DNA from 4 places in the Sinorhizobium numidicum genome. Region 4 is predicted to be linked to each of the others. Evidence: predicted binding sites of a transcription regulator. Region 4 holds the regulator's gene; each other region holds the start of a gene.
What was found. Region 4 encodes LexA, which represses DNA repair genes until DNA is damaged. Its sites were predicted from a motif close to TGTTCNNNNTGTGTTCNG; they were not measured.
Positions count from the first base shown of each region.

Region 1: PYH37_RS28695 (helicase-related protein) is a predicted target of LexA. The motif match lies at 5,654-5,671, and genes of this name have one in related genera.
Region 2: PYH37_RS15245 (PA0069 family radical SAM protein) is a predicted target of LexA. The motif match lies at 4,721-4,738, and genes of this name have one in related genera.
Region 3: PYH37_RS23070 (ATP-dependent helicase) is a predicted target of LexA. The motif match lies at 3,942-3,959, and genes of this name have one in related genera.

Region 1 is NZ_CP120368.1:3,640,353-3,647,671, reverse strand. Features, by position in the region: gene mtgA (monofunctional biosynthetic peptidoglycan transglycosylase) at 1-675, shown strand, start outside; gene PYH37_RS28720 (glutathione S-transferase family protein) at 751-1,398, shown strand; gene rpmF (50S ribosomal protein L32) at 1,825-2,010, shown strand; gene phaR (polyhydroxyalkanoate synthesis repressor PhaR) at 2,213-2,791, opposite strand; gene PYH37_RS28705 (acetyl-CoA C-acetyltransferase) at 3,015-4,196, shown strand; gene phbB (beta-ketoacyl-ACP reductase) at 4,430-5,155, shown strand; gene PYH37_RS28695 (helicase-related protein) at 5,835-7,319, shown strand, end outside.
Region 2 is NZ_CP120368.1:870,900-878,218, reverse strand. Features, by position in the region: gene PYH37_RS15270 (polyprenyl synthetase family protein) at 1-353, shown strand, start outside; gene PYH37_RS15265 (tetratricopeptide repeat protein) at 514-2,346, shown strand; gene PYH37_RS15260 (4-(cytidine 5'-diphospho)-2-C-methyl-D-erythritol kinase) at 2,354-3,265, shown strand; gene moaB (molybdenum cofactor biosynthesis protein B) at 3,271-3,813, shown strand; gene PYH37_RS15250 (glycosyltransferase family protein) at 4,085-4,618, opposite strand; gene PYH37_RS15245 (PA0069 family radical SAM protein) at 4,806-5,963, shown strand; gene PYH37_RS15240 (ribonuclease HII) at 6,200-6,850, shown strand; gene PYH37_RS15235 (F0F1 ATP synthase subunit B) at 7,095-7,319, opposite strand, start outside.
Region 3 is NZ_CP120368.1:2,457,985-2,465,303, forward strand. Features, by position in the region: gene PYH37_RS23050 (efflux RND transporter permease subunit) at 1-995, opposite strand, end outside; gene PYH37_RS23055 (efflux RND transporter periplasmic adaptor subunit) at 992-2,176, opposite strand; gene PYH37_RS23060 (cyclase family protein) at 2,470-3,291, shown strand; gene PYH37_RS23065 (carboxymuconolactone decarboxylase family protein) at 3,464-3,874, shown strand; gene PYH37_RS23070 (ATP-dependent helicase) at 4,002-6,572, shown strand; gene PYH37_RS23075 (GNAT family N-acetyltransferase) at 6,729-7,190, opposite strand; gene PYH37_RS23080 (cysteine hydrolase family protein) at 7,259-7,319, opposite strand, start outside.
Region 4 is NZ_CP120368.1:1,872,637-1,879,955, forward strand. Features, by position in the region: gene PYH37_RS20215 (c-type cytochrome) at 264-791, shown strand; tRNA gene PYH37_RS20220 (tRNA-Cys) at 1,038-1,111, shown strand; gene lexA (transcriptional repressor LexA) at 1,424-2,140, opposite strand; tRNA gene PYH37_RS20235 (tRNA-Ser) at 3,253-3,342, opposite strand; gene PYH37_RS20240 (hypothetical protein) at 3,481-4,329, opposite strand; gene PYH37_RS20245 (septal ring lytic transglycosylase RlpA family protein) at 4,709-5,752, shown strand; gene PYH37_RS20250 (D-alanyl-D-alanine carboxypeptidase family protein) at 5,810-6,964, shown strand; gene tmk (dTMP kinase) at 7,045-7,319, shown strand, end outside.

The DNA of each region.
Region 1 (7,319 bases), 1.8 Mb from region 4:
TGGCGAGCGCGACGTCGTCGCTTCCTGCTTGTTGCGCTCTCCATCTTCCTGCTGCCCTATCTGCTGATCTTCCTCTATCTCCTCGACTTCATTCATCCGGTTTCGACATTGATGCTGCGCGACCTCGCACTTCTGCGCGGCTATGAGCGGCAATGGGTCGAGTTCGAAGACATCGCGCCGGTGCTCGTGCAGTCGGTGATGATGTCCGAGGATGGCCAGTTCTGCGTCCATGGCGGGGTGGACTGGGGACAGATGCGTGGCGTCGTCGAGGATGCACTCGAAGGTGAACAGACGCGCGGCGCCAGCACGATCCCGATGCAGACGGTCAAAAATCTGTTTCTCTGGAACGGGCGCTCCTTCGTCCGCAAGGCACTGGAACTGCCACTTGCGATCGTCGCCGATTCCGTCTGGAGCAAGCGGCGGATGATGGAACTCTATCTGAACGTCGCCGAATGGGGCGACGGAATCTACGGCGTCGAGACCGCCGCGCGGCACCACTTCGGTGTTTCGGCGGCGAAGCTATCGCGCCGTCAGGCGGCCTTGCTCGCCGTGTCGCTGCCCAATCCGATCGACCGCAATGCCGGCAAGCCCGGGCGTGGCCTCCGACGCCTTGCCTCCGTGATCGAGCGCCGCGCCAGCCGGTCCGGCGGCTACATCACATGCCTTTATGATTGAGATGAAGGCAATTCATTGGTCCTGCGGCCGCTGATGTGGCAAGCCTGCTTCCGATAAATCAGGGGAGACACGTTCATGGGCAACCTCGTTCTTTTTATCGGCAACAAGAATTACTCGTCCTGGTCGCTTCGGCCCTGGCTGGCGCTAGAGGCCTGCGGCATTCCGTTCCAGGAGGTCGTCATCCCCTTCGATTTTCCCGCGGGCAATCCGCGGTTTCGCGAAATCTCGCCGACCGGCCGCGTGCCTGTGCTCCACCATGGCGATGTCCGCGTCTGGGAATCGTTGGCGATCATCGAATATGCGGCGGAGCTTTTCCCCGAGGCCGGTCTCTGGCCCGACGACCGGGAGGACCGCGCCCGTGCTCGCAGCTATTCCATGGAAATGCTCTCCGGTTTTCGCGCGCTGCGCAATGCTTGCCCGATGAACATCCGCCGGCCGCGCAAGGCGATCGCGCTTGCCGATGGGGTGATGGCCGACGTCGCGCGGATCGAACAGATCTGGCAAGAAGCGATCGCCCGGTCCGGCGGACCATTTCTTTTCGGTCGGTTCACTGCCGCCGACGCCATGTTCGCCCCGGTCGTCAACCGTTTTGAAGTCTACGAACTGATAACGGACCCGGCGACGCTCCGTTATATGGACGCCGTTAAGGCGCATCCGGCTTTCCGCAAATGGCAGGAGGCCGCGCTAGCCGAACCCTGGATCGTGCCGGAAGACGAAGCGTGAAGCTCCCAAGGTTGGAGCGGGACGCGGGCGGAAAACCGCTTCGCACCTTTTCTCGTCCGCTCAAGATCACGATGACTTTGGATTGCTAATCCAAAGTCATGAACGTGCTCGGCTCTCTTGAGTTGGAGCGGGACGCGGGCGGAAAACCGCTTCGCACTTTTTCTCGTCCCGCTCAAGATCACGATGACTTTGGATTGCTAATCCAAAGTCATGAACGTGCTCGGCTCTCTAAAGTTGGAGCGGGACGCGGGCGGAAAACCGCTTCGCACTTTTTCTCGTCCCGCTCTGAGTCGAAAATTTGCGCCGGGGACTGGTCAAAGCGTGGTGGGGCATGTATAAGCGCGCAAAATTTCCGAGATCGACATCTGTTTGACCCGGCCATTTTCGGCTGCTGAACAGTGTTTTGCCCGATAAGTGGAGAATGAAATGGCTGTACCGAAAAGAAAAACGAGCCCGTCCAAGCGTGGCATGCGCCGTTCCGCTGACGCCCTCAAGGCTCCGACCTACGTCGAAGACAAGAATTCCGGCGAACTGCGCCGTCCGCATCACATCGACCTGAAGACCGGCATGTACCGCGGTCGCCAGGTTCTGACGCCGAAGGAAAGCGCATAAGCGCTGCCACACTGCGGATAAAGTTGGAAGGGTCGGCATTGCCGGCCTTTCTCTTTTGGCGTGTATTTCCGCCTCGAAGCGAGACTATAGCGCCGTGCGTCTACTGAGACGCACGCACGGAACCACGCCGGTGCTGTGCTCGGCCGGTCGCGACGCGTCGATGGCTCTGGGAGGGATCGGCAGGGTTCGGCTGGGTAATTTCTCAGCCGAGATTGTCGAGTTTCGTCTGCAGGGCGCGAAGCTGTTCTTTCAGTTCGTCGATGTCCTTTGCCTCGGCCTTCTTCGTTTCCTTGGCCGGCGGAGCGGCCATGAAAGGTGAGAACATCTGCATGGCCTGATGGAACATTTCGGTATTGCGCCGAACCTGTTCTTCGACCAGTTGCAGCGGCACCTGCAGGTTCTTGCCGAGCGGCGTATCGCCGAAGGCCTTGTTGATCTGCTCGCGCATCTGCGCCTGCTGCTCGGTAAAGGCCTGCATGGAGTGTTCGAGATAACTCGGCACGACCATCTGCATCTGATCGCCATAGAAGGAAATCAGCTGGCGCAGGAAGGAAATCGGCAACAGCGTGTTGCCGGTCTTCGATTCCTGCTCGAAGATGATCTGCGTCAGCACCGAATGGGTGATGTCCTCGCCGGACTTCGCGTCCTGCACGACGAAATCCTCACCCTTCTTCACCATGACGGCCAAGTCGTCGAGGGTCACGTAGGTGCTGGTGCCGGTATTGTAGAGGCGCCGGTTCGCATATTTCTTGATAACGATCTGGCCTTCATTCTTCGCCATCAGGGTCTCCTCTTCCCCATCGTCCCGTCTTTATTGTGTTTTTCAGAGTATCCGCAAAAGAGCGCCGCTGACAATCTCTTTGTGCAATGCGGCGACGCAGGTGCGAAACATGGCGGGTTGGGCAACGTGAAGCTTTTGTAGCGGGGCATCAAGACGTTTGACTCGCGCCCAAGGCTTTGCCAGTCTGCTTGCATCAGGCAAAGGAAATAAGAGGAAACGTCCCATGAGCAGTCCCTCCATAGTCATCGCCAGCGCCGCCCGCACCGCCGTGGGGTCCTTCAACGGGGCCTTCGGCACCACGCCTGCGCACGAGTTGGGCGCCAGTGCCATTAAGGCGGTGCTTGAACGGGCGGGCGTTGAGGCAGGAGAAGTGGACGAGGTGATCCTCGGCCAGGTCCTTCCGGCGGGCGAGGGGCAGAACCCGGCGCGGCAGGCGGCGATGAAGGCCGGTGTTCCGCAGGAAAAGACCGCCTGGGGCATGAACCAGCTCTGCGGTTCGGGACTGCGCGCGGTGGCGCTCGGCATGCAGCAGATCGCAACGGGTGACGCGGATATCATCGTCGCCGGCGGCATGGAATCGATGTCGATGGCGCCCCATTGCGCGCATCTTCGCGGCGGCGTGAAGATGGGCGACTTCAAGATGGTCGACACGATGATCAAGGACGGGCTCATCGACGCCTTTTACGGCTATCACATGGGCATCACCGCTGAAAACGTCGCACGCAAGTGGCAGTTGACGCGTGAGGAGCAGGACGAATTCGCGCTTGCCTCGCAGAACAAGGCGGAGGCCGCGCAGAAGGCCGGCCGGTTCGCCGACGAAATCGTGCCCTTTGTCGTAAAGACCCGCAAAGGCGACGTGACCGTCGATCAGGACGAATATATCCGCCATGGTGCCACGCTCGATTCCATGATGAAGCTCCGGCCTGCCTTCGACAAGGAAGGAACCGTGACTGCAGCCAATGCGTCCGGCCTCAATGATGGCGCGGCCGCCACGCTTTTGATGACGGAAGCAGAGGCGGCCAAGCGCGGCATTCAGCCGCTTGCCCGGATCGTCTCCTGGGCGACAGCGGGCGTCGACCCGCAAATCATGGGAACGGGACCCATTCCCGCGTCGCGAAAGGCGCTGGAGAAGGCCGGCTGGTCCGTCGGTGACGTGGAACTCGTTGAGGCCAATGAAGCCTTCGCGGCGCAGGCCTGTGCCGTCAACAAGGATCTCGGCTGGGACCCGGCGATCGTCAACGTTAACGGCGGAGCGATCGCCATTGGTCATCCGATCGGCGCCTCCGGCGCCCGCGTTCTCAATACTCTGCTCTTCGAGATGAAGCGGCGCGGCATCTCCAAGGGGCTTGCGACGCTTTGCATCGGCGGCGGCATGGGCATCGCAATGTGCGTCGAGCGCATGTAGACCGCAGTCGGCGTGCAGTTTGCCGGTCTGCTGGCCGTCTTTTTACATTGGGTCCCCGCCAGCCTTGGTCGCAGCGGCGATCCGCAGCGCGCCGGACCGGAGGCGGCGTGACTCCTCGGGCGGACCCAGCTTGAAGAGAAATTGTGCACCATTTCGGAGTGCCAAAGCGGCGGGCCTGAAAGGACGTGGCACTCTAAACCTTTGTGAAATTGAGTTAACCAGTGGAGGCGAGCATGAGCAGGGTAGCATTGGTTACGGGCGGGTCCCGCGGTATCGGCGCAGCAATTTCGGTGGCCTTGAAGGCGGCTGGATACAAAGTCGCCGCAAACTATGCGGGCAACGAAGAAAAGGCGCAGGCTTTCCGGGAGGACAGCGGCATCCCCGTCTATAAATGGGATGTCTCCAATTACCAGGCCTGTGCCGAGGGTATCGCCAAGGTGGAGGCGGATCTCGGACCGATCGACGTTCTCGTCAACAATGCCGGCATTACCCGGGACGCGATGTTTCATAAGATGACGCCGGAACAATGGGGGGAAGTGATTAGCACCAACCTTACCGGCCTCTTCAACATGACGCATCCGTTGTGGCCGGGCATGCGCGACCGCGGCTTCGGCCGCGTCATCAACATATCCTCGATCAACGGCCAGAAGGGCCAGATGGGTCAGGTGAACTATTCCGCCGCCAAAGCTGGGGACCTTGGTTTCACCAAGGCACTGGCACAGGAGGGGGCGGCAAAAGGCGTCACCGTCAACGCTATCTGCCCGGGCTACATCGGTACGGAGATGGTGCGCGCAGTGCCGGAAAAGGTGCTGAACGAGAGGATCATCCCGCAAATCCCCGTCGGCCGCCTTGGCGAGCCGGAGGAAGTGGCGCGATGCGTCGTGTTCCTTGCCTCCGATGACGCCGGCTTCATCACCGGCTCTACGATCTCGGCGAATGGCGGCCAATTCTTCGTCTGATCGCACTTCAACCCGGGCCAGCAGTTCCGGCGCCCCTAGTGGCGCCGGATTCGTTTCGAGGCGGGGCGCTATCGGTCAACACAACTGGGGCGGTCCTGTTGTACCCGGATTCGAAAAAAATTCCTCGGTGATTCTATCCGTTGCGAAGCACCAGCCCTACTACATGTTGTGGTGAACAAAACAGGAAGTTGATCTGTCGGCGATTCGTCGCCGATTCGTTCTGGCTTTGACCAAGAAGTTACCACGGCGATTCTTATTTCTGGATTGAGCGAATCCGCAAGCGAATCGCGGTTAAAATTTTCCAGACATTCCAGAGTCTTGGATTCCGAATCCTTTGGGTCGCTCAACCGTCCGGCGATGAAGACGGACGTCTTCCGTGGGCCTTCAAAGGACCTTATCGGAGTTGATTCAGCATATGGTGCAAAACAGGCTATTGAAATCTATATGTAGCCGTGAACATACAGTGAATCGATGAGAGTCAGCGATTCGTCGCCGATTCGTTCCACCGCTGTTCCGCGTGCTAATATGGGAGCTGGACCGAAGCTCCTAGATATGGCGCACAGCGTCATGCGCTTTTTAATTGTCCGCGCCCCTTGCGTTTGCTCCGGCGCGTGGGCATCTGTTCCCCGCTGGAGCGCGAAGGCGTGCCGGCTCGTTGAGAATGCCCGGGATCGATGACGTGTCCTTTCAATCCATGATCCTCAGTGGCCGCGGCGTGACTGCGGTGCTCGGACCCACCAATACCGGCAAGACGCATTACGCGATCGAGCGTATGGTCGCACATGACAGCGGCGTCATCGGGCTGCCGTTGCGGCTTCTCGCGCGCGAAGTCTATACGCGTCTTGTCGAGAAGGTCGGACACCATAACGTCGCCCTGATCACCGGCGAGGAAAAGATCGCGCCGCATCGGGCGCGCTATTCGGTCTGCACGGTCGAGGCGATGCCGCGCGAGACGACGGCGTCCTTCGTGGCGATCGACGAAGTGCAGCTTGCCGGCGACCTGGAGCGCGGCCATATCTTCACCGATAGGCTGCTGCACCTGCGCGGGCGAGGCGAAACGCTGCTGCTCGGAGCGGCCACTATGCGCCCCATTCTCGAGCATCTCCTTCCCGGCATCACCGTCGTCGAGCGGCCGCGCATGTCGCAGCTGCTCTATGCCGGGTCCAAGAAGATCACCCGCCTGCCGCATCGCGCGGCGATCGTCGCCTTTTCGGCTGACGAGGTCTATGCCATCGCCGAACTTATCCGTCGGCAACGCGGCGGCGCCGCGGTTGTGCTGGGCGCCCTCTCGCCGCGCACCCGCAACGCCCAGGTCGGGCTTTATCAGGAGGGAGACGTAGAGTACTTGGTGGCGACCGATGCCATCGGCATGGGCCTCAACCTCGACGTCGATCATGTCGCCTTCGCGCAGGACCGCAAGTTCGACGGTTACCAGTATCGCAACTTGAACCCTGCCGAACTCGCCCAGATCGCTGGACGCGCCGGGCGCCATGTCCGCGACGGCACCTTCGGGGTGACGGGGCGCGTCGATCCCTTCGACAGCGAGCTTGTGCACCGGATCGAGTCGCACGAGTTCGATTCCGTCAGGGTGCTGCAATGGCGCTCGAAGGCACTCGACTATTCGTCGCTGAAGGAGCTGAAGAAGAGCCTCGAGGCGGCGCCGGCCGTTTCTGGCCTGGCGCGCGCCCTTCCGGCCGTCGATCAGCAGGCGCTGGAGTATCTGGCGCGCTATCCGGAAGTCGCGGATGTCGCTACTACTTCCGAGCGAGTGGAAAAGCTCTGGGAGGCTTGCGCCCTACCGGACTATCGCCGTATTACACCGGTGCAGCACGCCGACCTGATCTCGACCATCTATGCGGATCTCATCCGCTGCGGCACGGTCAATGAGGATTTCATGGCCGAACAGGTTCGCCGCGCCGACCACACGGACGGGGAGATCGACACACTTTCGGCGCGAATTGCGCAGATCAGGACCTGGACCTATGTGTCCAACCGGCCCGGATGGCTTGCCGATCCGACACACTGGCAAGAAAAGACGCGGGAAATCGAAGATCGATTGTCCGACGCGTTACATGAAAGGTTGACGAAACGCTTTGTTGATCGCAGGACATCTGTGCTCATGAAGCGCCTGAGAGAGAATGCGATGCTGGAAGCAGAAATCAGT
Region 2 (7,319 bases), 1.0 Mb from region 4:
AGTTGGTCGACGACGTCCTCGACTACGGCGGCTCGTCGAGGGACCTCGGCAAAAATGTCGGTGACGACTTCCGAGAGGGCAAGATCACGCTGCCGGTTATTCTCTCCTACCGCCGCGGCACTCCAGAGGATCGTGCCTTCTGGCGCGAAGCGATCGAAGGCGGCGTCAGCAGTGCAGCAAACCTCGAGAAGGCGCTCGGCCTTATCCGCCGCTATGGCGGACTGACCGACACGATCGCACGGGCCCAGCATTACGGCACGATTGCGCGGGATGCACTCGCCCCGCTGCCGGCCTCTCCATGGAAGTCGGCGCTAGTCGAGGTGATCGATTTCTGCATTGATCGCGTGAGCTGAACGCCGGACCGCGGATTGATACTCCCCGGAGGAATTTCTTGCCGCGTTGCGCCAAAAAAGCCATTCTATTCTTCAAGACTTGTGTCCGGCAACTTCCGATGATTCCGGAACAACCAGCGATGGAACGGCGGGCCGGACCACTGGCAATGAAAGGTTTGATATGCGGCAAAATACACTCCTTCGCCTCCTCAGCGGCGCGGCAATGCTGGTCCTTGCATCGGTGACCGGCGGCCTGCAGGCCTTCGCTGAAGAAAAGGCGGCTGTCGAGAACGCCGAGCCTTTCGACATAGGTTCCGTGAACACTTTTGCCGGCGCATTCCTTGCTGCTCGGACGGCCGATGTGGATCGTGACTTCGCAACGGCAACGGCGCTCTATCGGACTGCATTGCGGTTCGAGCCGAATAACAACGACGTCAAGCAGCGGCTGATGATCACGTTGCTGATGAGCGGCAAGTTTGACGAAGGCGCCAAGATCGCGGAGGAACTGAAAGCCGATCCGGCCGTCGAGAGGATCACCACGGTGGTCCGCGCGATCGAAGCGATCCGCAAGCGCGAATACCGCAGCGCCCAAAAGCTGCTCAAGTATGAAGGTCCAAACGATCTCGACCGGCTGATGAACAGTCTTCTGTCCGCCTGGGCGAAGTTCGGTCAAGGCAGGCCGAAGGAGGCCTTGGCGCAGATCAAGGCGCTCGAGGGGCCGGAATGGTTCCGCGTGTTCAAGAATTATCATGCCGGAGCGATCGCGCTTGCAGCCGGCGACAAGGCCACCGCGCGCGCCAGACTGAACGACGCCATTTTGGACCGCGAGGGCGGCAGCGCCGCCCCGGACACGTTCATGCGCTCCGTCGAGGCGCTGGCGCGTTTCGAAGCCCGCGAGGGCAACAGGCAGAAGGCGCTGGACACGATTTCGGTCGGCGAAGGCCTGGTCAACAACTATACGCCGCTGGAAGCGCTAAGAAAGAGCATCGAAGAAGGCAAACCGCAAGAGCAGCAGGTGCGCACCGCCGTGCAGGGCGCCGCCGCCGTACTTTTCTCCATCGGCGGCGCACTCAACCGCGAGGGCGCGGAAGACATTGTGTCGCTTTATTTGCAAACGGCGCGCCGGCTTGATCCGGAAAGCGCGGACATTCTCGTCATGCTTGGCGGCATTGCGGAAACCCTGAAGAAGCCCGACGAGGCAATCGCTCTCTACAAGAGCGTTCCGGAAGACTCGCCGATGCGCCGCCTCTCGGAACTTCAACTCGGCCTCAGCCTCGCCAGCATCGGCAAGGTCGACGAGGCGAAGAAGCATCTGAAGGCACTGATCGACGTCGATCCGAAGAATATCCGCAATTATCTCGCCTATGGCAGCGTGCTCTCCGACGCCAAGGACTACAAGGAGATGGGCGACGTTTATGATCGGGCGGTGGCAGCGATCGGCCCCGTGCCGAAACGCAGCGATTGGACGGTGTTCTTCCAGCGCGGCATCGCCTATGAACGGCAGAAGATGTGGGATAAGGCAGAGCCGAATTTCCGCAAGGCGCTGGAGCTCAATCCGGACCAGCCGCAGGTTCTGAACTATCTCGGCTATTCCTGGGTCGACATGAACAAGAACCTCGAAGAGGGCCTCGACATGATCCGTAAGGCTGTCGAGCTCAAGCCCGACGACGGCTACATCGTCGATTCGCTCGGATGGGCCTATTTCCGAATGAACCGCTTCGACGAGGCGGTCAGGGAGCTGGAGCGCGCCGCCGAACTTTTGGCCGGCGATGCGACGATCAACGATCACCTGGGCGACGCCTACTGGCGGGTCGGCCGCAAGCTCGAAGCGGTGTTCCAGTGGAACCAAACTTTGGAACTCAAGCCCGAGGAAGCGGAAATTCCGAAGATCAAGGCGAAGATCGAAAACGGTCTGCCGCCGCTCAAGGAACGGGTTCCGGCCGCGGCGGACGCCAAGGACAAGCTGCCGAAGAAGGCTGGTCCCGCGACTGCGACGCCGGGCAAAAAGTCCTGATAACAATATGCAGGCAGAGGGAATTCCGGGTTTCGCATTGACCTATGCGGCGCCCGCCAAGATCAATCTGGCGCTGCATGTCGTCGGACAACGTGCCGACGGCCATCATCTTCTCGAAAGCCTGGTCACTTTTACCGATTTCGGTGACCGGATCGGTCTGGCACCCGCTGATATCGACCGTTTTACCGTTTCGGGCCGCTTTTCACAGGATTTGCCGCTTTCTGCGGATGACAGGCGCGGCAACCTCGTTCTTCGCGCCCGCGACCTGCTGCGCCGGGGGCTGACGGCGGAGGGCCGTGCGACAAGCCCCGTCCATCTCCACCTCGAAAAAAACCTGCCTATCGCATCGGGCGTCGGCGGCGGCTCGGCGGATGCGGCCGCGACGCTTCGTGGGCTATTGACCTTCTGGGGTGCATCAATGACGCCGGCGAGGCTCAAGAGCCTCGCCCTCGAGCTCGGAGCCGACGTACCGATGTGCCTCGACGGCGGACCGCTGCTTGCAAAGGGCATCGGCGAGGAGACTACCCCCATTCCGCGCCTTCCATCCTTTCCAATCATCCTTGTCAATCCGCGCGTCGCGGTTTCGACGCCGGTGATCTTTCGGATGCTGGTCGAGAAGACGAATTCGCCGCTTGCCCTCCCGCGGAGCGCAAGAACGCGTGCGGAATGGATCGCGGCGATGGCCAACATGCGCAACGATCTGGAACCGCCTGCGCGAGCTCTTGAGCCGGTGATCGGGGATGTCTCGGGCGCATTGAAAGCCGCCGGTGCGAGGCTCGTTCGAATGTCCGGCTCAGGCGCCACTTGCTTCGGGTTATTCGACAGCGACGACGACGCAGAACGCGCCGCTGAGGGCATTTCCGCTGCTCATACGGGATGGTACGTTGTCGCCGCTCGAACGGTAGGGAAAGAAGGATAACGCCAATGCCCGGGATCAACGAAACACGTGCCTTTATTCCGGTGGGTATTGCGGTTCTTACCGTCTCCGATACGCGAACGCCGGCGGACGACAGGTCCGGCGACACGCTCGAGGCGCGGATACGCGAGGCCGGTCATCGGCTCGCAGCGCGCGCGATCGTTCCCGACGATCGGCAGAAGATTTATGATCAGGTGAAAACCTGGACGCTGGACGATGCCATCGACGTGATCATTACCACCGGCGGCACTGGTTTCACCGGCCGCGACGTGACGCCGGAAGCGCTGGAGCCGCTTTTCGAAAAGCGCATGGATGGATTTTCCGAAGTGTTTCACCGGATCTCCTATGAGAAGATCGGCACCTCGACGATCCAATCACGGGCAACCGGCGGCGTCGCCAACGCCACATTCATCTTCGTCCTGCCCGGATCGCCGGGTGCCTGCAGGGATGCCTGGGACGGAATCCTGAAGCAGCAGCTCGACTACAGGCACATGCCCTGCAACTTCGTAGAGATCATGCCGCGGCTGGACGAACATCTGAAGCGGGGCTGACGACCCACATGTTCCCTTTGGAACAGCCTTCCACAGATAAATGCTGTATGTTCCTCCTCGTCAGCCAAGCGCGAAGCGGCAGAGGCAAATCACCAGACCACTTCGAGCGAAGCGAAGACGCCTCCTTCCGGACCATCCAACCGGGGGGTCCACGTAGCTATACGACATGGTGCCCACAAAACGACGTGGAGCATCCATAGCAAAAGATTTCCCAGAAAAGTTTATTTGAGGGTCGCTTCGGGGGTGCCGCAAGGCACGCCCCATCTTGCGGTCAGGCTTGCTCGACCGATCGATTGCCTGCAGCGACCCAGGCCGGAACGAGCTCGGTGGCAAGCTTGCGCACGGCCCGACCGCTGGCGATGTCGCTCAGTCGCATGTTGGCGCGCGCGACCGCAACCGCATCCCTTTTTCGCATCAAAAAGCCGGCCTCAAGCGGTGGCGTCTTGCGTGACAGGCGTTTGAGAAACGAGCGTTTGTGCATACGCGACGGAGAAAACCGTGCCGGACTCTTGTTGAGCGATACGTATTCCGCGAGTTCATCCACCCAGCGTCCGACGGGGCGAGCGCCCGGCTCCAGCAGCATCAGCCACTCGCCGCGCGCCGAGCGAAGAATATCGCCGAGATCCCAATCGAGGCAGAAGCGGCAGCCGGCCGCATCGGCAACGCGCACCGAACCGTCGCTCGACCCGTGATCGAGGATGATGACGTCGCTGACAAGTCCCTCCACCGCGCCGGCAACAAGCGCCGAGAGCGTCTGGGCCAGCTCCGCTTCGTTATCCCGTGTCTCCATGATAATCGTCAGCATAATCGTTCCTAGCGTATTGCCCGGCCAAATGCCACAACCCTTTGGGCGGCAAGCCCCTTCGGCCATCTCTCCTTCTTCGACGTTCTGCGCCGCACCATGTTTTGTTCTTGCTTTGTTCTCGTTCCTGGGATAGGAAAATAATCAGGACGAAACGGAATCAAGTGTGCGGTTCCTGGGAGATTTTCCGATGAGCGAGCTGTCTCAACTCAAGCAAGGTGCTTTTGCGCCCGGCAATACCGCAGACATGGCCGAAGCGATCGTCAAGGGAAGTGGCGTCAGGATTGAGATCGACCGCCGCCGTGGGCGTGGCGCCGGCCTCAACATGTCGGGACGCTTCGAGCCCACAACGCGTGAAGTCTTCGATGATGGTTGGCAAAGCATCGAGGAACTGCCGCCGTTCAAGACCGAAGTTCAGGTCGAGAAGCCGAAGGCCATCATAACGCGCAATGAGTCTCCGGATATTTCCTTCGATCGTTCGATCAATCCCTATCGCGGCTGCGAGCATGGTTGCATCTATTGTTTCGCCCGACCAACCCACGCCTATATGGGGCTCTCGGCCGGTCTCGACTTCGAATCCAAGCTCTTTGCCAAGCCGGATGCGCCACGCCTGCTGGAGCGTGAACTTGCAAGGCCTGACTACAAGGTTCGTCCGATCGCGATAGGCACCAATACGGATCCCTATCAGCCGATCGAGAAGGAGTGGCGGATCATGCGCCAGATTCTCGAAATCCTGAAGGCGGCCAACCATCCGGTGATGATCGTCACGAAATCGGCCCTGGTGACGCGCGATATCGACCTTCTTGCCCCAATGGCGGAAAAAGGACTGGCGCGGGTCGGCATTTCGGTGACGACGCTCGACCGAAAACTCGCGCGGACCATGGAACCGCGGGCGTCGACGCCGGCCAAGAGGCTCGAGGCCATTCGAGCAATCTCGGAAGCAGGCATTCCGGCCGGCGTATTGGTTGCCCCGATCATTCCCGCATTGAACGACCACGAGATCGAGCGCGTCCTCGACTCAGCCAAGACGGCGGGCGCCTCGGAAGCGAGTTACGTGCTCTTGCGTCTGCCATTCGAAGTGAGCCCCCTTTTCCGGGACTGGCTCTTGAGGAACTATCCGGACCGCTACAGGCATGTCATGTCGCTCATCCGGTCCATGCGCGGCGGCAAGGACTATGACGCCGAATTCGGCAAGCGCATGAAGGGGGCAGGTCCCTATGCGTGGCAGATCGGCCGCCGCTTCGAACTCGCTGCCAAGCGACTTGGTCTCAATCTTACCCGGCGGCAATTGCGGAACGATATTTTTGTGCCTCCGCTTGGGATGGGCGTCCAACTGTCGCTGCTCTAGCGGGACGAGGAAGGCATCGGCGTTCCCCCAGGCGTCCGCTCTAATGAGCTTAATCTGATGCGTTGAGGATCAACGATACCCGGTGCAGGACTTGGACGTCCAGGAATGGTTTCATGCAAAATTCGACTCCGGTGCCCTCCCCTGCCTCTGGATGGCGCTGGTTTTCCTCCCGGTCACCGCCGCAATCGAACCGGGGGGCTTGAAGGGAATCGGGCGAATATGCGAGGGTCCCCCGCATGTCACGTCGCAAATCGCCCGATTCCCCCCTTTTTCCTCTCGAGCTGCCAGTTCCGGACTTCAGCTTCGAACTCGCCGCACGCCGAGACGGTTTTTGGCCGATCGCGGGCGCGGATGAAGCCGGACGCGGCCCGCTCGCTGGTCCGGTCGTTGCAGCCGCTGTCATTCTCGATCCCGATCTCATTCCGGCCGGACTGAACGACAGCAAGCTCTTGAGCGCGGAACAGCGCGAGGTCCTGTTCAAAGAGATCATGGCGACGGCGACGGTCTCGATCGCCTCATCCTCGGCCACGCATATCGACACCACCGATATTCTCAAGGCAAGTCTCGACGCCATGCGGCGCGCCATCGACGGCCTAGCGATCGCGGCACGTTTCGCGCTCATCGATGGCCGCGATGTTCCTCAGGGTCTTTCCTGCCATGCGAAGGCGATCGTCAAGGGCGATTCCCGATCCGCGTCGATCGCCGCCGCGTCCATCGTCGCCAAGGTTACCCGAGACCGGATGATGGCGCGCGCCGATGCCACCTTCCCCCTCTATGGTTTTGCCACGCATGTGGGCTATGCAACAGAGAAGCATCGCACTGCGATCGACAGCCACGGTCCCTGTTCCCTGCATCGCCTAACCTTTCGCCCGTTTCGGACGGCGTAACGCCGGCGCGCGAAAAGGCGCGCGTGCGATTCGCATGCAAGATAGCGGACCCAGGCCGCGGCCGCAGAACCTCATAAATTTTGCGGGAGCGTTTGCCGGGCGCAACCCGGTCGTGCCGCCTGCCGGCATGACGTCAAGGCGAGCAGGACGGCAGCCGCATATACTGCCCGGCACCAGACGTCACATCCCAATAAAAAAGCCCCGCCGAAGCGGAGCTCTCGAATTCGCAAGACCGGATCAAAACTTAAATGAGGCGGGTCTTGACCTCGCCGAGTGTCTTCTTGAAGAGCGCCTCTTGAGCGCTGGCATCGGTCTTGGTCGCCAGCACCTTCTCGGCCGCGCTGATCGCCAGGTCGACGGCAGCCGCACGCACCGCGTTGATCGCGTCGGTTTCGGCCTGCTTGATCTTCTGCTCGGAAAGCGCCGTGCGGCGCGTGACATATTCCTCGGTCTTCTGTTTGGCTTCCGC
Region 3 (7,319 bases), 590 kb from region 4:
ATCTTGAGTTCGGTTCCCGGCGGCAGGATGTCCGAGGAGATCGTGTCGATCACCTTGCGCACGCCCTCGGAAATATCGACGGTGTTGGATTGGGCCTGGCGGATGATGCCGAGGCCAATGCCCTGACGGCCGTTCGAGCGCAGCGCCGACGTACCGGTATCCGGACCGAGCGTCACGGTCGCAATATCGCGAAGCCGCACATTGTTGCCGAGAATGAGATTTTCGAACTGCTCGGGCGTCTGCAGGTCTGCCGTCGCCCGAACCGAAATGTCCTGGCTGGCGCTCGTCAGCGAACCCGCTGGCACGTCGTAGGAAGCATTGGCGAGTGCCTCGCGAAGATTGGCGGCCGTGAGGCCGCGCCCGGCGAGCTTCGCCTGGTTCACGTCGATGCGGAAGATCTTCTCCTGGTCGCCGTAGACACTCACGTCGGCAACGCCTTCGACCGCCGCCAGTCGATCGCTGATCTCGTTTTCAACGAGCAGCGTCATGTCTTCCATCGTCATCGTGTCGGAGGTGAGCGCCAGGCGCATGATCGGTTGGCTATCGGAATCCGCCTTCACGATTCGCGGCTCGTCGGCATCCTCCGGCAGTTGCCCGGCGACCCGGCCCAACGCGTCACGGATATCGTTCGCCGCCTGGCCGATATCGGTCGCGTCAGAGAATTCGAGCGTCACGCGGCTGCGCTCGAAGGAGGAGGACGAGGAAATAGCCTTCATCCCCTGAACACGCGAGACGGCACCCTCGATCACCGAGGTGACCTCACGGTCGATCGTTTCAGGTGAAGCGCCGTCGAATTGCGTCGTCACCGAAATGACAGGCTGGTCGACCTGCGGCAATTCGCGGATTTCGACGCCGTTCCAGGCGGCGAGCCCGGCAACCACGATGAGCGTGTTGACCACCAGAGCGAAGATCGGCCGGCGAATGAACAGCGCGGTGAACCCGGTCTTTCCGCCCTGCCCTCCACTTGGGTGATGCCCCCCCATGCCGATATTCATTGCGCGTCCCCCGCCACCTTCTGCTCAGGGTCGGTCCGCGTTTCACCGGCGACGCGCACCGCGCCGCCGTCACGCAACCGCTGCACGCCCTCCGTCACGACATTATCGCCTTCGGCGAGTTCCGCATCGACAAGAACCTTGTCGGGGTTGCGCTGGATGATCTTGATCGGCACGCGCTCGCTCTTGTCGCCCTTGACTCGCCAGATATAGGACCCCTCGGAACTCCATTGGACCGCGAGCGGATCGACGGTCGGATAGCGGTCGCCGTCGAAGGTCATGGTGACGGAGAAGGACATGCCGGCGCGCAGCATGTCGTCCGGGTTTTCGAGCCGCGCACGGACCCGAAGCGTACGGCTCGCCTGGTCCAGACGGTTGTCGATCGCATGGATGACACCGTCAAGCTGGCCGCCGGGCTGCGCGATCGCGCTCGCCGTCACCGGCTGGCCGACGAAAATCTTGCTGGCAAAGCGTTCCGGCACCCAGAAATCGACGAGAATCTCCGAGCGGTCGTCAACGACGGCAATCGGCGTCGACGTGGTGACGTAATCGCCGACATTGACAGTGATGATGCCGACGATGCCCTTCGATGGTGCGATGATGTTACGCCGCTTGAGATCGAGCTCGGCGGCCCTCAGCGCCAGCTCGGCCGCCTGCAATGCGATCTCGGCATCGCGCACTTCGACCGCCGTCACCGCGCGCGCCGTGCTGAGATTGCGGTAGCGCTCGACCTTTTCCCGAGCGCTGTCGCGTGTCAGCTTGGCCTGCTGCGCCACGACCTTCTGATCCTCGCTGTCGAGCCGTGCGATCACTTGGCCTTCGGCGATCTTGTCGCCGGACTTGACGAGGATCTCGGTGAGGTTGCCGGTTGCCGCAGGTGTCACGGTTACGGAATGGATCGCCTCGCCGTTGCCGATGGCGTTGAGCCTGTCGTTGACGACGGCGCTCGCGGAGGGCTTGACGACAACCAGCGTCGCACCGCCAAAACCGCCTCCACTGCCGCCGTTGCGCTGTCTGCCCCCCTCTCCCTCGCCGCTCTGTGGCTTGGACAATGCATCGATCAGGGGGTGCGAGACCCCGATCGCCGCCAGCGTTTCGCCCGCTCCCGGCGCAAAGCGCACCCAGGCGGCGGCCCCCACGGCGAGGACAACGACGCTGACCGCCAGCTGCTTCCAAAGGCGCATTCATGTCTCCAAATAAAAAAAGCGCTCCAGCGCGGCGTCTGCCGGCGGAACGTTCCGATTTGCCCTGAGTATCGTTAGTTGCGCGCGTTCGGGCAATCTCGGAATGCCATCATTACGCAATTGTAATAAAAGCGAATTTGTTGGCGGCATGATGGCGCCTGTGATCGACTCCGAATTCCATGGTTTCAGCAGAGAAGCGATGTTTACAGGGTTCCCGGCTCGTCTATTCTGCTTTCCCTCTGGCCAGCATTTCCGAACGGTTCCGACATTGAACTCATATAAGGAGAAGCACAATGTGCGATGCGTGCGTTATGGAATCGGTAAAGCAGCGGATGCTGTCGCGGCGCGGTTTCTTCCGCGCGGCCGCCGCCGGAACGGCGGGCATGGCCGTCGCCGGATTGGGCGTGGCACCGCCGGCGCTTGCCACCGGTCACAGCAGCGTCACCGACCTCACCCATGAACTTCACGAGGAGTTTCCGACTTACTTCGGTCAACAGCAGTTCTTCCGCGAACAGAAGTTCAAATATGCCGAACACAAGCTCAACCTCTACGAACTCCGGGTGAACGAGCATACCGGCACGCATGTCGATGCACCCTTGCATTTCTCGGCCGACGGCCTGTCGGTCGCCGAACTGCCCGTCGAGAAGCTCGTGGTGCCGCTCTGCGTCGTCGACATCCGCGAGAAGGCATCCGCCAACCCGGACGCGCAGGTGACGCCGGAGGACATCAAGGCATGGGTCTCCGCCAATGGCGATATTCCGGAGAATGCTTGCGTCGCCATGCTCTCCGGCTGGGCCGCCCATGTCGGCACGGACAAGTTCCGAAGCGCCGACGCCGAAGGCAAGCTGCACTTTTCGGGTTTCCACGTCGAGACTGCCAAGTTTCTGCTCGAAGAGACCAAGGCGGCCGGCATCGCCGTCGATACGCTGTCACTCGACCATGGCCCCTCGCCCGATTTCGCCACCCATAATGCCTGGCTGCCGGAGGGCCGTTGGGGCCTGGAGGCCGCCGCCAATCTCGACAAGCTGCCGGCGAAAGGCGCCACTCTGGTTCTCGGCGCGCCAAAACACCGCGGCGGCACCGGCGGGCCGGCTCGCGTCTTCGCGCTGGTCTGATATCGAGATTCATTTGGGATGCGTCGTTCGGCGCATCCGGCCGGATGACCCATGCATGTTTCCTTAGATCGGAGCCGAATTTAAGGATAAAAACATGCAGCAATTCAAAGTGCTACAGCGACCTTTGTGCGTCTGAAAAGACGCATGGCGCTGCAGTTCGACAGGAGAAACGATGAGCACTGTGACCCCGCCCGGCGACCCGGAAAGCAACCCTCGCGTAAAAGCCGTGTTCAATGATATCCGCGCCACCCGGAAATCGGATTTCATCAACAACATGTGGCCTTGGCTCGCCTTCGATCCGGACCTGCTCGAACGCACCTGGCAAGAGGTCAAGGCGGTCATGGCGACGCCTTCGGCGCTCGATCCGCTGGTGAAGGAAATGCTCTATATCGCGGTTTCCGTCACCAATGGATGCGGCTATTGCATCCATTCGCACACGGCTTCCGCCAAGGCCAAAGGCATGACCGAGGCCGAGCATGCCGATCTGCTGCGCGTCATCTCGCTTGCCGCCAAGACCAACCAATTGGCCACGGCGCTACAGGTTCCGGTCGATCCCGCGTTCGACGCGACCGGCGGACCATAGGGTTTCGGAAACCACCGGCGGGAAAACGCCTGTCTTTCCACAGGCTTGTCCCGATCGGTAAAGAATCCGGAATAAAAGAAGAACATCCTTTCTGGCCTTTCGGTCCCGAATCACTACATTGGGCCGCATGAGCAAAGGTTTTGACGACATTCCCTTCTTCGACGAGGAGCCGGCGCCGCGCAAGCCCGCGCCTGCCGGCGGCGGCATCGCCGCGCGCGCCATGGCCGCCCGCGACAAGGCTCAACGGCCGGACTATCTCGCCGGCCTCAATCCGGAGCAGACGGAAGCCGTCGAAACGCTCGAAGGTCCGGTGCTCGTGCTCGCCGGCGCCGGCACCGGCAAGACCCGCGTGCTGACCACCCGCATCGCCCATATTCTTTCCACCGGCCGTGCCTACCCCTCGCAGATCCTCGCCGTCACCTTCACCAACAAGGCCGCACGCGAGATGAAGGAGCGCATCGGCGTGCTCGTCGGCCATGCGGTCGAAGGCATGCCCTGGCTCGGCACCTTCCACTCGATCGGCGTCAAGCTCCTGCGCCGCCACGCCGAGCTCGTCGGGTTGAGGTCCAATTTCACCATTCTCGATACCGACGACGTCGTGCGGCTGATCAAGCAGCTCATCCAGGCCGAAGGGCTCGACGACAAGCGCTGGCCCGCCAAACAATTCGCCGGCATGATCGACACCTGGAAGAACAAGGGCCTCGATCCCTCGCAGATTCCCGAGGGCGATGCCCGCGCCTTCGCCAACGGCAAGGGCCGCGAGCTCTACGCGGCCTATCAGAACCGGCTGCTGACGCTCAACGCCTGCGACTTCGGCGATCTCCTGCTGCACCCGATCCGGATGTTCCGCGCCAATCCGGACGTCCTGAAGGACTATCACGATAAGTTCCGCTACATCCTCGTCGACGAGTACCAGGACACCAACACCGCGCAATATATGTGGCTGCGGCTGCTGGCGCAGCGGCCTCGCTCGTCAGAGCGAACTGGCGCAGGAAATCCGGGCGAATCCCGAGCCAGCGAAGGCTGGCCGGACGACGTTTCGTCCGCCCCCGCGGAGCGCAGCCGCTCAAGCGGCGACAGCGTGAGCGCAAACAAACAGCAGCAGATAAACATCTGCTGCGTCGGCGACGACGATCAGTCGATCTATGGCTGGCGCGGCGCCGAGGTGGACAACATTCTCCGTTTCGAGAAGGACTTCCCCGGCGCCAAGGTCATAAAACTCGAGCGCAACTATCGCTCGACCGAGCACATCCTCGGCACCGCCGCCCACCTGATCGCCCATAACGAGGGTCGTCTCGGCAAGACGCTGTTCACCGAGCGCACCAACCCGGACGACGAGAAGGTGCATGTGCACGCCGCCTGGGACTCCGAAGAGGAAGCCCGCGCCATCGGCGAGGAGATCGAGCAGCTTCAGCGGGGCAAGCACAATCTCAACGACATGGCGATTCTGGTGCGCGCCTCGTTCCAGATGCGCGAATTCGAAGACCGTTTCGTCACGCTCGGTCTTAACTACCGCGTCATCGGCGGCCCGCGCTTCTACGAACGGCTCGAAATCCGCGATGCCATGGCCTATTTCCGCCTCGTCTGTCAGCCCGCCGACGACCTGGCCTTCGAGCGTATCGTCAACACGCCGAAGCGGGGTTTGGGCGACACCACGGTTCGCACCCTGCACGACTATGCCCGCGCCCGCGACATCCCCATGCTTTCCGCCGCTGCCGAAATCATCGAGACCGACGAATTGAAGCCGAAGGCGCGCAAGGCGCTCTTCGACGTCGTCACCGATTTCCGGCGCTGGCAGACGCTGCTCGAAACGACGCCGCATACGGAACTCGCCGAGCAGATCCTCGACGAGAGCGGCTACACAGCCATGTGGCAGGCCGACAAATCGGCCGAAGCGCCGGGGCGCCTGGAAAACCTGAAAGAACTCATCCGCTCGATGGAGGCGTTCGAGTCGATGCGCGGGTTTCTGGAACACGTCGCGCTCGTCATGGATGCCGAACAGAACGAGGATCTCGACGCCGTTTCGATCATGACACTGCATTCGGCCAAGGGCCTGGAATTCGACACCGTGTTCCTGCCGGGCTGGGAGGAAGGCCTCTTCCCCCATCAGCGTTCGCTCGACGAAGGCGGCCGAGCCGGCCTCGAGGAAGAGCGCCGCCTCGCCTATGTCGGCATCACCCGCGCCAAGCACCGCTGCCATATCTGGTTCGTCTCGAACCGCCGCATTCATGGGCTCTGGCAATCGACGCTGCCCTCGCGCTTCCTCGACGAACTGCCGATCGATCATGTGGAAGTGGCCGAACAGGAAGTCTCCTACGGCGGTTACGGCCGCGGCGGCTATGGCCAGTCGCGCTTCGACAAGGCCGATCCTTTCGAGAACTCCTATCAGACACCAGGCTGGAAACGCGCGCAGCAGCACCGCTCGGAGGCGACCCGCGACAATTGGGGCACCCGCTCCGGCCACGCTATCGAACGGATCGGCTACGGCGAATCAGGCCCGCGCACCCGCACCATCGACGGCGAACTGGTCGCCAAATCGACGACCGCCGAACCCTCACGCTTCAACGTCGGCGACCGCGTCTTCCACATCAAGTTCGGCAACGGCAACATCGCCGCCATCGAAGGCAACAAGCTGACGATCGATTTCGATCGCGCGGGTCAGAAGCGGGTGCTGGACGGGTTTGTGGAGCGCGTGTGATTGCAGCACGAGCCGGCGGACGATTACCGGCGGTAACGGCAGTCGCCCCCTCCCCTAAGCGGCGGAGAAAGAAAAATCAACGGCTTAGGCGAAGGCCAAACGTTAGATTTTGCAGAGAGGGGTCCATTAGCGGCCTCACATCGAGTCGCACTCCACTCAAAACATCTTTCGGTACATCACGAACCCCGACTTCTCCGCCACCTGGTCGTATAGCCGCATCGCGGTGTGGTTCGTCTCATGCGTCAGCCAATAGACCCGCGGCGAACCGGCCGACCTCGCCCGCTCATAGACACCCTCGATCAGCGCCCGGCCCACGCCCTTGCCGCGAGCGGCCTCGCTGGTGAAAAGGTCCTGGAGATAGCAGTTCGGCTGGATCGAGGTCGTGCTGCGGTGCAAAATGTAGTGCGTGAGGCCGATCAGCCGGCCGTCGCTTTCGGCGACCAGCGCATGCATCGGCTCATAGGTATCGAAGAAGCGCGACCAGGTCATCCTGGTGATGTCCGGGTCGAGCGCGGTTTCGCCCGAGCGGCCGTAGAAGGCATTGTAGCCATCCCAGAGCGGCAGCCATTGTTCATAGTCGGTGCGGCTTATCGGGCGAATGGAGAAAGCTTCGCTCATTTTTCAAATCCTGGGCTGAAAGAGATTTTTGCAAGTGTGGCGGGCGGCGAGGCGCGCGCGGGCGAAGGTTACCCCATTGCTCCGACAATTTCTTCCACCTGGCAGAGGATCGCATCGCCCATGAAGGCG
Region 4 (7,319 bases):
CCGATCCGGAAATCCAATCCGCCGCAATTCTTGCGGCCTGCACGCCCGCAGTAGTGGACATACGGGACAGCCTTGCAATGCAGTTCCGCGCCCTGTTCATCACTCGCACTTCAGGATCATAAGAGTATGGAGTATATCTATTAGATAACTCTGAATTAGGTGCGTGGATACGCGCCGCTTATTAACGAAAATAGACAAGGACGCGCCATGGCACGACGTCTCGTCGGTCCGTCAGCGTTCCAATATATAAAGGGAGGGTAATGATGTTTCCGTCATCCGTTCGGTTCGTTTTTGTTGCCGCCTCTGCTTTGGGATTGCAGCCTTTCACGGCACAGGCCGATGACACGCAGATTGCGCGAGGGGAATATCTCGTCACGATCGGCGGCTGCAACGACTGCCACACACCAGGGTATTTCTTCGGAAAGCCGGACACCTCGCGTTTTCTCGGTGGTTCAGATGTTGGTTTCGAAATTCCAGGGCAGGGTGTTTTTGTCGGCCGCAACATAACGCCCGACAAGGAGACTGGAATTGGCAGCTGGACCAAGGAGCAGATCGTGACTGCGATACAGACCGGAGAGCGGCCCGACGGCCGTATTCTCGCGCCGATCATGCCGTGGCACGCATTCGCGCAGCTCACCGCTGAAGACGCCGCGGCAATCGCTGCTTTCCTTCAAAGCCTGAAACCGGTCAGCCATGAGGTGCCGGGTCCGTTCAAGCCGGACGAGAAGGTATCGACCTTTATGTTCCGGATCTTGCCGCCGGGCGAAACCGCAGCCGCAGCGCCAAGATAGCCTTACGCATGCCGGGGGGAAGGCCGGCCGGAGGCTGAGACGGAAGAACGCCGTCTTACCAGACGGTGCTGACGCCTGAGATCGATTACCTGGACGGAGGAGGGCAAGCTGCGGCAGCCTTCGTTCAGGAGCGTTGTGGAAACCTCATATCGGAAATCACCGAGGACAAATTTCCGAAATTGCCTCTTGCGGTTTCCAGCCAATCATTCTAAATCCGCGCCACGACTTGAGAATTCAAGTCAGAGAGGCCTCGTGGCGGAGTGGTGACGCAGAGGACTGCAAATCCTTGTACCCCGGTTCAATTCCGGGCGAGGCCTCCAAGATTCCCCCTAATGAAATCAACGACCTAAGCTTCTAACACCGATGCGGTGAGGTGATCAGCCAAATCGGTTGCGCGGAATTGGCAACGCCGCTCTTAACAGAGGCGAGCCAGCAACGAAGTTCTGATTTTATGCCGCGGAGAAGGTCGGTTCGGCGACTGGGGTTGGAACGAAATATGGACAGCCGCGGGGCGTTAGTATCCATTAGCGTCGGTTGTGGCTTCTGTCCGAACGAGGCTGTCAAAGCATCGTCGTCTCGCAACGAGCAGCGGCAGATCTTGTTGCGTCAGACCAGTGCTGCCGTCCATCAAGCTAATGATAACGGCGGATGAGCCCGACGAGCTTACCCTGAATCTTGACCCGATCCGGCCCGAATATTCGTGTTTCATAAGCCGGGTTAGCCGCCTCGAGTGCGATCGAAGCACCCTTGCGGCGGAATCGCTTCAAAGTCGCTTCCTCGTCGTCGACCAGAGCAACGACGATGTCCCCGGGATTGGCCGTACTCGTGTTTCGGATGATTACCGTATCACCGTCGAAGATGCCCGCCTCGATCATCGAGTCGCCCTTGATTTCAAGCGCGTAGTGCTCGCCGCTGCCGATCATTTCAAGCGGCACGGTAATGTCGTGCGTGTTGTTCTGGATTGCCGAGATCGGAACGCCCGCTGCGATTCGTCCCATCACAGGCACAGTTACGGATGCAGTCTCTACCGGCGGTGCCGACCTCGCCGTCGGCGGCGTTGCGGGCGGTTTGCCTAAGCTCCCCTCGATGACGCTAGGCGAGAAGCCACGCCGGGGTTGAGCTGTTCCCGAATAGGCTTCCGGCAGCTTGATGACCTCCAGCGCGCGGGCCCGATTGGGCAGCCGGCGAATGAAGCCGCGCTCCTCAAGCGCGGTGATCAAGCGGTGAATGCCGGATTTCGATGCGAGATCGAGAGCGTCTTTCATCTCGTCGAAGGAGGGCGGCACCCCGGTTTCCTTCATTCGTTCATGAATGAAAAGAAGCAATTCCTGTTGCTTGCGGGTCAGCATGGCGCGTCACTCCAGAATCGCGAAACAAATCAAGAACAGACACTATCTGTTCCATATGTGTTCCGCAAGTACCTAAAATTCCGTGAATTTCGCCGACTATTTAAGTTTCGAGGTCAGTGGAGTGGTTTGGGCAGCATACCGACGGACCATTACCGGAAGCCTCGGGGCCGGCGGCGAGGAATGGTCATATTGGCTGCGGCCGAAAACAACGGTTACCCGGCTCGTTCTAAGCGCCTGCGCGCAATACCGGTGCTGGTGACGTGGATCCGAAGGCCCAGGGAAATATTCGTATCAAGACCGTTTGGGCTCGGCGTGAGGTGGTTCTTCCTTTTCGTCAGGTTTCTTGCCGGGTTCCTCTTCGGGAAGCTTGTCAGGCTGTGGTTCTTTGGTCGGGGGATCGGGCACCTCGAGCGGAGGCACAGGGTTCGGAGGGATAACTCCTGGCCCTGGCCCAGGGCCGATCGGATCAGGTACTGCATAGGACGCCATCATCAACCTCCTTTCGGTGTGATGCTGAACCCCCTGCAGTCGCAAATGTTCCTGTGGAAGTGGCCCGGGCTTACCCTGTACAGTGAGCATTCCCGCGGTTGTTGGTCAGGCGCCAGAAAGCGTCGGGCGCGGCACTCGCGCAGCATGATCGCCCGCAAGCTCCGGCGACCCCTACGCTTATAGTTTGCAGACGTTCCGCCGGAGTACCGCACGTCACGTGCGGCTCGATGCCGCCCCATTGCATGTCGCCTGATCGAGTTCCGATCCTAGTAGGCCAAGCGCAGACCGCCCGGGGTCAGAACGTCGAAATCGGGTTCAGGATATGGTCCGTACCATTGAGTGTATGTCGTGTTGCCTGCTCCAGTGCTTGCACATCCAGAGAGTGTGAAAAGTGCAATTGCCGCGGCTGCCATCAGAAATTTAACAGGCATGGTTTTTCGCCACCTAGTTGCCCAGGCCTCAAGGGCCAGACTGTAACTTTCCCTCAGATCATCTTCCTTGGCAAGCGCACCGCGAGGGTCGGGGCGCGTGTCGGATATCGAGACGAAGCTATTCCTGTCCGACCTTCGCGTCTCTATCGATCGGAAGAATAAATGGCATGGAGTCAAACAGTTAAAAGCCAATGGCGGAGGAGGTGGGATTCGAACCCACGGTACGCTTTCGCGCACGCCGGTTTTCAAGACCGGTGCCTTAAACCGCTCGGCCACTCCTCCGGGCAGCGCGTTATTGCGCGAAGCGAGCCACGTTTGCAAGTTTTAACCGGCGAGGCCGCGCGATTTTCTTGACGCGCAATAAACGGGTGGCCGGCGCGCCTGTCGTACCGTCTTGTCGAGGACCGACTCGGTATTTGCCTACCGCAGACGGCGCTCCGGTCGACCATGATCTGTGGTTGCTTTGCTCCCGTGCGCCTTCGGCGTCATCTTGGCGGTGGCGTATGAGGCCATGGCTGTGGACTTGCCGGACCACGAATTGTGGGCCTGCTGCGCGACGTAGAAAACGAGTGCGAAGGCGGCGTTTAACTCGAGCATTTCCTCTACGGCTGAAAGAGCCCTGGAGTCGGTGGCGACGTCGATGACCTGCGCGAGGCCGATGAATCCTATGTGGAGAAAGATGAGGATGTGATCCGTCAACCACGAGCCTGCGCCCCTCAGCCCGTTCCCCAACTGCCTGGCGGCAAACAGCATCGCGCCCGCAGACACGGCAAGCATCAGCCCCACCCACAGCCAGGCGAGGATCGAGCTGATGCCGTTCAACAACCGGTAAGCCAGTATCAACAGGTCGTGGAAACCGTCCAATTCGCCGCCGCCATAGAGCTCCGGTGGCTCAAATCCGAAAACCCTGGAGCCGAAGCTGGTTTCGTCCAATAACTCGGCGAGTCCGATCAGCCCTGCCACTACGAGCGGCGTGCGCAAGCCCCATATTGCCGATGCCGCTCCCGCTCCGAACGCGGCTATCGCCAGGCACACGACGCTCGCCATCTCGATGATGCCGTCCTCCTGCAGGAGCAGGGGACGGACGTGCGGAACGAGAACCGCCGCGGAGGCAGCAGCAAGGGTGCAGAACCCTATTGCGGCCAACGCGCAGACCAGCAGCCGGGATTGGTCGGTCGACCGGGCCAGCCGCGGATCCGCCAAAGCAATGGCCGCGGCTTCACTTGCGGTTTCGGCATGGCGGCCTCTTTCCTGCGTGATCTGTGCCAAGGTGTCTTCCCTCTGTAACAAAACTGCCAAGAAAACGTCACATAAGGCCGCTTTCCGGCGAGGGAAGGGCGAGGCGGCAAATGACCTAAAGCCGCGCTCATGCCTTTATAGGCGACCCCCTGGCGGACCGCCGCAGGACCGCAATGGTGAGGCGCACACCGCGCCGCCACCTTCATCGCCAGGCTTTGTGCGGCTGCCTTGCCTTTACCTTTCGTAAACCATAAGGCGAGGTTTCAGGCACACCTTCGTCTCTTGGTTCGCAATTTCGCCTTGTTGTTGTCATGATTAGCCGACTGTCTCGTTTCGAGACGCCGAGATTTCCGCGGGGGCTAGAGCGGAATGTTTCGGGTACGGCTTTGCGAATCACCTTGTGGGACAGATGACATCCAGTAGAAATGCGGCATATCTTGTGAGGGGATTACGTCTCGCAGCAGTTCCTCTGCTTTGTGCGGCGCTTGCCGCGTGCGGCTCGACGTCCAGCATCAAGAAGACCAAATCGCGCAGCAAGGAATACTTCGCCGAATCTGTTTACGGCGTCAAAGCGAGCCCGCGTGTCGCCACCGGACGCAACATCCCGAAGGGCGGCGGTCGCTACCAACTCGGCGGGCCCTATCAGGTCAAGGGCAAGTGGTACCAGCCGAAAGAGGATTTCGGTTACAGCAAGACCGGCATGGCTTCGTGGTATGGATCCGCCTTTCATGGGCGGCTGACTGCGAATGGCGAAGTCTACGACAAATACCATCTTTCGGCCGCGCACCCGACCTTTCCGCTGCCGAGCTATGCCCGCGTCACGAATCTTGAGAATGGCACTTCGGTCATCGTGCGTGTCAATGATCGCGGTCCCTATGAATATGGGCGGATAATCGACGTTTCCTCGAAGACCGCCGATCTTCTGGACATAAAGGGCAAAGGCAGCGCCAAGGTTCGCGTGCAGTATGCCGGCCGCGCGCCGCTCGAAGGCAACGATATGCCCTATCTTATGGCTTCCTATGTCAAGAAGGGCGATCGCAGTCCGGGCGTTATGCCGGAGGGGCAGATTGCGACCGGCGTCATGGTCGCCTCCAACGAGCCGTTGCGCAACCAGGTTCAGGATCTCGGTACCGTGACGATCCCTCGGAAATCGACGGTTGATACTGGCGTGCCGGTGACCGCCCTTGCGGAGCCGACGCAGGGCTCTGGGACGCCGCGGGCACTCACGGATTTCGTGATGCTGCCGGAGATCGGACCGATTCCGACGGAACGGCCGGAATTGATCCCACTGCCGAACGGTAACATGGCCTATGCTGCTGCGGCTTACGTCGAAGTTCGCGTCAGCGACAAGGCCTCGCCGTTCGAGGCGATCATGGTCGATCCAAATCCGTTGACGCCCGATTCCATTCTTGCCTATGCGAGACGGCAGAATAGGAGCACTTCCGCGAATTGACGCCGGTTGAACCGGGCGCAGCGCGCTGCTATGCCCGTGAAGAAACCGGAGTTTCTCATGTGCATGAAGTTGCTAGCGGTTGCAGCCCTTCTGGCGGCGATCGTTTTTGGGGAAGCCGCAGCGCAAACGGCTGCGTTCGACACCAAGGCGAAGCAGATCTATCTCGTCGATGCCGAAACGGGAACGGTGCTTTTCGCACGCGGCGAGGACGAACCGGTGCCGCCCGCCTCGCTCGCCAAACTGATGGCGATGGAGGTTGTTTTTGAGGCGTTGGACAAGGGCGAGTTGACGCCCGAGACGACTTTCGAAGTCTCCGAGCATGCGTGGCGGACGGGCGGCGCTCCCTCCGGTACATCCACGATGTTTGCTGCGATCAAGTCCAAAATCCGCGTCGCGGATCTCATCCTGGGCGCCACGGTGCAGTTCGCGAACGACGCCTGCATTATTCTGGCCGAGGGAATGACCGGGAGTGAAGCAGCCTTTGCCAAGCGCATGACCGCGCGTGCGCGCGAACTCGGGATGCCGGTCGCGAACTTCAATAACGCTACCGGCCTGCCGGACCCCGCAAACAGCATAACGGCGCGGGAGGTGGTTACGCTGATACGACATCTGCATGAGGCCCATCCGAATTTCTACCGTCTCTATTCCCAGCCCGAATTCGAGTGGAACAAGATCCTTCAGCGCAACCGCAATCCGCTGATTGCTGCCAATGTCGGCGTAGATGGCCTGGCGACGGGATTTGCCGAAGGGTACGGCTTCTCGGTCGCGGCGTCGATGCGGCGCGGCGACCGCCGGGTATATCTCGCCATGGGCGGGCTCGAGAGCGACAAGGAACGCACCGAGGAAAGCCGCCGCGTGCTCGATTGGGCGATGACCGCTTTCGAGAAACGGCGCATCTTTGCTGAAGGCGAGACGATCGGCGAGGCGAGCGTCTATGGCGGGGCGGCGTCCCGTGTGCCTCTCGTCGCCGGTGGGCCGGTCGATGTGTTGCTCCCCGTCAACAATCCTGAGCGGCTGACGGCCCGCATCGTTTATAAATGGCCGCTCTCGGCGCCGGTCGCAGCCGGCCGGCAAGTGGGAGTGGTCAGGCTCTGGAATGGCGACAAGCTGTTGCGGGAAGTTCCGGTCAGAACGGCCAACGCCGTCGAGGTCGGTACGCTCACCAGTCGCTCGATCGACGCGCTGCAGGAACTGCTTTTCTTCTGGCTGTAACAAATGCAAGCTGCGGCGGTTTCTTCCGCCGGACCATTCGGTTAAACAGGGCCGATACGCACGTCGATCTGGGAAAACATGTGTCGTTGACAAAGGGTTTGTTTGTAACGTTCGAAGGCGGGGAAGGGGCGGGAAAATCGACCCAGATGCGCCTCCTTGCCGATTCGCTGAGCGCGCGTGGCTACCGCGTGCTCACGACCCGTGAACCTGGAGGCTCCGTCGGAGCGGAGGCGGTTCGCCACGTGTTGCTGTCCGGTGCGGCCGAGCCCTTCGGCGTTCGCATGGAGGCGATACTTTTCGCGGCAGCGCGCAGCGACCATGTCGAGGAGGTGATCCGCCCGGCACTTCGGAAGGG